DNA from 2 places in the Sporosarcina sp. FSL K6-6792 genome. Region 2 is predicted to be linked to the other one. Evidence: a T-box and tRNA genes for the amino acid it is inferred to sense, from the RefSeq annotation. Region 2 holds a T-box; the other holds one or more tRNA genes.
What was found. A T-box is a leader RNA that pairs with one kind of tRNA and senses whether it is charged. The one in region 2 lies ahead of leuS (leucine--tRNA ligase), so its partner is inferred to be a tRNA-Leu.
Positions count from the first base shown of each region.

Region 1: it has a tRNA-Leu gene. The T-box ahead of leuS (leucine--tRNA ligase) is inferred to sense a tRNA for this amino acid. The anticodon was not compared.

Region 1 is NZ_JBBOSA010000001.1:1,877,251-1,880,629, reverse strand. It holds rRNA gene MKZ26_RS09075 (23S ribosomal RNA) at 1-1,158, shown strand, start outside; rRNA gene rrf (5S ribosomal RNA) at 1,312-1,427, shown strand; tRNA gene MKZ26_RS09065 (tRNA-Val) at 1,494-1,569, shown strand; tRNA gene MKZ26_RS09060 (tRNA-Thr) at 1,594-1,669, shown strand; tRNA gene MKZ26_RS09055 (tRNA-Lys) at 1,676-1,751, shown strand; tRNA gene MKZ26_RS09050 (tRNA-Leu) at 1,782-1,863, shown strand; tRNA gene MKZ26_RS09045 (tRNA-Gly) at 1,872-1,946, shown strand; tRNA gene MKZ26_RS09040 (tRNA-Leu) at 1,954-2,039, shown strand; tRNA gene MKZ26_RS09035 (tRNA-Arg) at 2,061-2,137, shown strand; tRNA gene MKZ26_RS09030 (tRNA-Pro) at 2,164-2,240, shown strand; tRNA gene MKZ26_RS09025 (tRNA-Ala) at 2,322-2,397, shown strand; tRNA gene MKZ26_RS09020 (tRNA-Met) at 2,420-2,493, shown strand; tRNA gene MKZ26_RS09015 (tRNA-Ile) at 2,501-2,577, shown strand; tRNA gene MKZ26_RS09010 (tRNA-Ser) at 2,595-2,687, shown strand; tRNA gene MKZ26_RS09005 (tRNA-Met) at 2,730-2,804, shown strand; tRNA gene MKZ26_RS09000 (tRNA-Asp) at 2,808-2,883, shown strand; tRNA gene MKZ26_RS08995 (tRNA-Phe) at 2,943-3,018, shown strand; tRNA gene MKZ26_RS08990 (tRNA-Gly) at 3,026-3,099, shown strand; tRNA gene MKZ26_RS08985 (tRNA-Ile) at 3,104-3,180, shown strand; tRNA gene MKZ26_RS08980 (tRNA-Asn) at 3,182-3,256, shown strand; tRNA gene MKZ26_RS08975 (tRNA-Ser) at 3,266-3,356, shown strand; tRNA gene MKZ26_RS08970 (tRNA-Glu) at 3,367-3,379, shown strand, end outside.
Region 2 is NZ_JBBOSA010000001.1:1,470,150-1,473,528, forward strand. It holds gene leuS (leucine--tRNA ligase) at 1-2,132, opposite strand, end outside; T-box leader at 2,196-2,416, opposite strand; gene MKZ26_RS07005 (3-oxoacid CoA-transferase subunit B) at 2,459-3,118, opposite strand; gene MKZ26_RS07010 (CoA transferase subunit A) at 3,137-3,379, opposite strand, start outside.

The DNA of each region.
Region 1 (3,379 bases), 410 kb from region 2:
CCGAGAGAGCCGCAGTGAATAGGCCCAGGCGACTGTTTAGCAAAAACACAGGTCTCTGCAAAACCGCAAGGTGAAGTATAGGGGCTGACGCCTGCCCGGTGCTGGAAGGTTAAGAGGAGAGGTCAGCGCAAGCGAAGCTTCGAATTGAAGCCCCAGTAAACGGCGGCCGTAACTATAACGGTCCTAAGGTAGCGAAATTCCTTGTCGGGTAAGTTCCGACCCGCACGAAAGGCGTAACGATCTGGGCACTGTCTCAACGAGAGACTCGGTGAAATTATAATACCTGTGAAGATGCAGGTTACCCGCGACAGGACGGAAAGACCCCGTGGAGCTTTACTGTAACCTGATATTGAATTCCGGTGCAGCCTGTACAGGATAGGTAGGAGCCTTGGATTCCGGAGCGCTAGCTTCGGATGAGGCGTTGGTGGGATACTACCCTGGCTGTATTGGACTTCTAACCCATGCCCCTTATCGGGGCAGGAGACAGTGTCAGGCGGGCAGTTTGACTGGGGCGGTCGCCTCCTAAAGAGTAACGGAGGCGCCCAAAGGTTCCCTCAGAATGGTTGGACATCATTCGTAGAGTGCAAAGGCATAAGGGAGCTTGACTGCGAGACCTACAAGTCGAGCAGGGTCGAAAGACGGGCTTAGTGATCCGGTGGTTCCGCATGGAAGGGCCATCGCTCAACGGATAAAAGCTACCCCGGGGATAACAGGCTTATCTCCCCCAAGAGTCCACATCGACGGGGAGGTTTGGCACCTCGATGTCGGCTCATCGCATCCTGGGGCTGTAGTCGGTCCCAAGGGTTGGGCTGTTCGCCCATTAAAGCGGTACGCGAGCTGGGTTCAGAACGTCGTGAGACAGTTCGGTCCCTATCCGTCGCGGGCGCAGGAAATTTGAGAGGAGCTGTCCTTAGTACGAGAGGACCGGGATGGACATACCTCTGGTGTACCAGTTGTCTTGCCAAAGGCATCGCTGGGTAGCTATGTATGGACGGGATAAATGCTGAAAGCATCTAAGCATGAAGCCCCCCTCGAGATGAGATTTCCCATTACGCAAGTAAGTAAGATCCCTCAAAGAAGATGAGGTTGATAGGTCTGGGGTGGAAGCACGGCGACGTGTGGAGCTGACGGATACTAATCGATCGAGGACTTAACCAATTTTGAAAAGGGCTTGATTACCCTGATTCTGTGTAGCACAATGTCTGTTTTATTCAGTTTTGAGCGAATAAGTACCGTTCATAAAAAAAGTACTTGCAATTAATTAGATGATATGTTATAATAATTATTGTCTTTGAGAAAAGATCATACAAGTCTGGTGACGATTGCGAAGAGGTCACACCCGTTCCCATCCCGAACACGGAAGTTAAGCTCTTCAGCGCCGATGGTAGTTGGGGGTTTCCCCCTGTGAGAGTAGGACGTCGCCGGTCTTGTAACAATTATTACATAGGTTTATGAATAGGACAAACAACTGAAGTTTGTCGCACTTATACCCAGGAGGATTAGCTCAGCTGGGAGAGCACCTGCCTTACAAGCAGGGGGTCGGCGGTTCGAGCCCGTCATCCTCCACCATTTTATTTATAATGAAAACTATTAGCCGGAGTAGCTCAACTGGTAGAGCAACTGACTTGTAATCAGTAGGTTGAGGGTTCAAGTCCTTTCTCCGGCACCACTTTTCGAGCCATTAGCTCAGTTGGTAGAGCATCTGACTTTTAATCAGAGGGTCGCAGGTTCGAATCCTGCATGGCTCACCATTTTTATGACTTAGTGTCATAATTTATATTGCGGGTATGGCGGAACTGGCAGACGCGCTAGACTTAGGATCTAGTGCCTTCGGGCGTGGGGGTTCGACTCCCTTTACCCGCACTTATAATGCGGAAGTAGTTCAGTGGTAGAATACGACCTTGCCAAGGTCGGGGTCGCGGGTTCGAATCCCGTCTTCCGCTCCATATTTTTGCCGGGGTGGCGGAACTGGCAGACGCACAGGACTTAAAATCCTGCGGTAGGTGACTACCGTACCGGTTCGATTCCGGTTCTCGGCATTAATAACTTTTAACTTATATGCGCTCGTAGCTCAATTGGATAGAGCACCTGACTACGGATCAGGAGGTTGTGGATTCGACTTCTGCCGGGCGCACCATTATGTTTTTAAACTTTATAATTCTTCGGGACGTAGCTCAGCTTGGTAGAGCACTTGGTTTGGGACCAAGGGGTCGCAGGTTCGAATCCTGTCTTCCCGACCATTAAGCTTTTTAAGCAGATTCGCCGCTTAAAGAATATACCATTTTAAGTAGATTTGTGCTTTAATAATTGCCAGCTATAATGGGGCCTTAGCTCAGCTGGGAGAGCGCCTGCCTTGCACGCAGGAGGTCAGCGGTTCGATCCCGCTAGGCTCCACCAACACAATTTCAATAAAGATCCTGGCGGCGTAGCTCAGCTGGCTAGAGCGTACGGTTCATACCCGTGAGGTCGGGGGTTCGATCCCCTCTGCCGCCATCTTAAAGGACCTTTAGCTCAGTTGGTTAGAGCAGACGGCTCATAACCGTCCGGTCGCAGGTTCGAGTCCTGCAAGGTCCACCACTATTATATACAGCCATGGAGGTATACCCAAGCCCGGCTGAAGGGATCGGTCTTGAAAACCGACAGGGGAGTCAAATCCCGCGGGGGTTCGAATCCCTCTACCTCCTCCATTTTTAACTAGTGGTGAAATTAAATAGTACTTATATTGTTGTCGCGGGGTGGAGAAGTGGTATCTCGTCGGGCTCATAACCCGAAGGTCACAGGTTCAAATCCTGTCCCCGCAACCAAATGGTCCCGTGGTGTAGCGGTTAACATGCCTGCCTGTCACGCAGGAGATCGCCGGTTCGATCCCGGTCGGGACCGCCATTTTTATTAATACTATAAGGTTTAGAATAAGTTAACGACTTAATGTAAACTAAATACGTGGCTCAGTAGCTCAGTCGGTAGAGCAAAGGACTGAAAATCCTTGTGTCGGCGGTTCGATTCCGTCCTGAGCCACCATTGTTATGCGAGTGTAGTTTAGTGGTAAAACCTCAGCCTTCCAAGCTGATGATGAGGGTTCGATTCCCTTCACTCGCTCCAAAAAGGGCCTATAGCTCAGCTGGTTAGAGCGCACGCCTGATAAGCGTGAGGTCGATGGTTCGAGTCCATTTAGGCCCACCATTCCGCAGTAGCTCAGTGGTAGAGCAATCGGCTGTTAACCGATCGGTCGTAGGTTCGAGTCCTACCTGCGGAGCCATTTATATATGGGGAAGTACTCAAGCGGCTCAAGAGGTGCCCCTGCTAAGGGTATAGATCGCGAAAGCGGTGCGAGGGTTCGAATCCCTCCTTCTCCGCCATATATAATTTGGCCCCTTGGTCA
Region 2 (3,379 bases):
TGCGGAATAACTGGCGCTACCATTTTAACAAAGCCTTCAACATATTCTTTTGGAATCGAATCCACTTTATAGCCTTCGTTAATGAAGACCATCATCTGAGAAATTGCTGTATTATTACGCATTCCTTCAAAGTCTTCCGTCACTTTTTTCACAGTTTGATGGTAAACTTTCTCAAGCGATCCGCCCGTTTTTCCACCGATTTTCGTGCTAAGTGATCCATCTTCATTGACGAACAGGCGCCAGATACGATCTAGGAAACGACGAGCACCGTCAAGACCATTCGTCGTCCATGCTTTTGAACCTTCCAAAGGCCCCATGAACATTTCATAAAGGCGAAGTGAATCAGCTCCGTGTGAATGAACGATATCATCTGGATTAACTACATTGCCTTTTGATTTCGACATCTTCTCATTACCTTCACCAAGTATCATCCCTTGGTTGAATAGCTTTTGGAATGGCTCTTTCGTATGAACAACTCCGATATCATAAAGCACTTTATGCCAGAATCGTGCGTAAAGCAGATGTAGAACCGCGTGTTCTGCTCCACCTACGTAGATATCTACAGGCAACCAGCGTTTCGCAAGTTCAGGATCGATGATCATTTCATCGTTATCCGGATCGATGTAACGCAAGTAATACCAGCAGCTACCCGCCCATTGTGGCATCGTGTTCGTTTCGCGACGACCTTTCATCCCTGTTTCTGGATGAGTCACATTTATCCATTCATCGATGTTTGCAAGTGGTGACTCGCCCGTTCCGCTTGGTTTAATATTATCCGTTACTGGTAATACGAGCGGTAAATCTGCTTCTTCAACAGGTGTCATTGTGCCATCTTCCCAATGGATAATTGGAATCGGCTCGCCCCAGTAACGTTGTCTTGAGAACAACCAGTCACGAAGACGGAATGTAACTTTTTTATCGCCTTTGCCTTTTTCAACAAACCATGCGATTGCTTTTTCGATTGCTTCATCTTTGAGTAATCCATCAAGGAAACCTGAATTGACGTGTTTTCCATCTCCAACATATACTTCTGTAGAAACGTCGCCGCCTGCTACAACTTCAATAATTGGTAGGTCAAATTCTTTTGCAAACTCATAGTCACGCTCATCATGTGCTGGAACCGCCATGATTGCGCCTGTTCCGTAAGTAGCCAGAACATAATCAGCAATCCAGATTGGCATCTTCTCGCCGCTTGCAGGGTTAATTGCGTAAGCTCCCGTAAAGACACCCGTCTTCTCTTTTGCAAGATCTGTACGTTCAAGATCACTCTTCATCTTCACTTCGTTTAGGTATTTTTCAACTGCATCCTTTTGTTCTGCAGTCGTCACTTTTTCAACAAGTTTTAATTCTGGTGCAAGCACTGCATACGTCGCCCCAAAAATCGTATCTGGACGTGTTGTGAATGCTTCAAACGACAGATCTGTTCCGTCGATGTCAAACGTAAGCTGTGCCCCTTCAGAACGACCAATCCAATTACGTTGCATGTCTTTCAAGCTTTCCGGCCAATCAAGTTCATCAAGATCCCCAAGAAGACGGTCTGCATAATTTGTAATTCGCAATACCCATTGGCGCATTGGACGACGCTCAACCGGGTGGCCGCCACGTTCTGACTTGCCATCGATTACTTCTTCATTCGCAAGAACCGTACCTAGTGCTGGACACCAGTTAACAGCTACTTCATCGACGTAAGCTAAGCCTTTATTGTAAAGTTGGATGAAAATCCATTGCGTCCACTTGTAATAAGATGGATCTGTCGTATTAATTTCACGGTCCCAGTCATAAGAAAAACCAAGATCATTCATTTGACGCTTGAACGTTGCGATATTTTTCGCTGTGAATTCGGCAGGATCATTACCTGTATCAAGCGCGTATTGCTCAGCAGGAAGGCCAAATGCATCCCAGCCCATTGGATGCAGGACGTTATAGCCCTGCTTCCGTTTGAATGAACTCAAAATATCTGTCGCGATATAGCCAAGCGGATGCCCGACGTGTAGTCCAGCACCTGATGGATATGGAAACATATCAAGCGCAAAAAATTTCGGTTTAGACGGATCATCCATCATTTTGAATGTTTTATTGTCTTTCCAGTACTGTTGCCACTTCTTCTCAATTTGTCCGTGATTATAACTCATTTAAAATTCCTCCTTGATAAATAGAAAAGCACTAAAAACAAAAAACTCCCGTCCCTTAAAAAGATAAGGGACGAGAGTAGTATAATTCCCGCGGTGCCACCCAAATTGACGACAAAGCCGCCCAACTTGACTCCTTAACGCGGAAAACGGCACGGGTTAATAAATCAAATAATTCACCAATGCAGGCTCCAAGGCGAGTTCATCTCTATCGTACAGGCTTCCACCAACCGCCTGCTCTCTAATAAACGACAGTAAAGATTACTACTCCTCTTCAACACCAAAGCTATTGCTATTAGTTTACCCGAATCATGCCACTTTAACAACAATCATTTTACGCCTTCAATAACATCCTTCACAATTAACACCGCTTCTGTCGAATCAATGACTTCTTGAATAGTGAATCCTTCGAACACTTCTTTCAATTCCAGTCCATCGGCTGTCACGTCAATCAATGCGCGTTCTGTAATGATTTTATGGACGACCGCTTTTCCTGTTAACGGAAGTGAACATTCTTTCTTAATCTTCGCAGAGCCGTCTTTCGCAACGTGATCCATAATAACGATAATTTTTCGCGCGCCATGAACAAGATCCATCGCACCGCCCATTCCTTTGATCATCTTGCCAGGAATCATCCAGTTAGCCAAGTCCCCTTTTTCAGACACTTCCATCGCGCCAAGTATGGCAACATCGACATGCCCTCCGCGAATCATCGCGAATGATTCAGCACTGTTAAAGTATGCTGAACCTGGAATAGAGGTAACAGTTTCTTTTCCCGCGTTAATGAGATCCGGATCAACTTCATCAGCAGCCGGATAAGGTCCAATACCTAACAATCCATTTTCTGATTGAAGTACGACTGTTTTTTCAGGTGAAATATAATTAGCAACGAGCGTTGGCATACCAATTCCAAGATTGACGTAGTTGCCGTCCTCGATTTCCTTTTCAGCCCGTCTTGCGATTCGTTCCCTTACATTCACTTCTCCCATATCACAATTCCCCTTTCCTTAGCGAGTCGTCAGACGCTCAATTCGTTTTTCTTGTTGCGCCTGCAGAAGTCCTTGGACATAAATGCTAGGTGTATGAATCGTCATTGGATCAAGATCGCCCGTTTCCACGATTTCCTCCACCTCTGCAATTGTGAATTTCCCTGCAGCCGCCATCATTGGATTGAAGTTTTGTGCGGTCTTGTTGTAAATCAAATTGCCGAACTTGTCGGCTTTTGCTGCACGAATAAGTGAGAAGTCCGC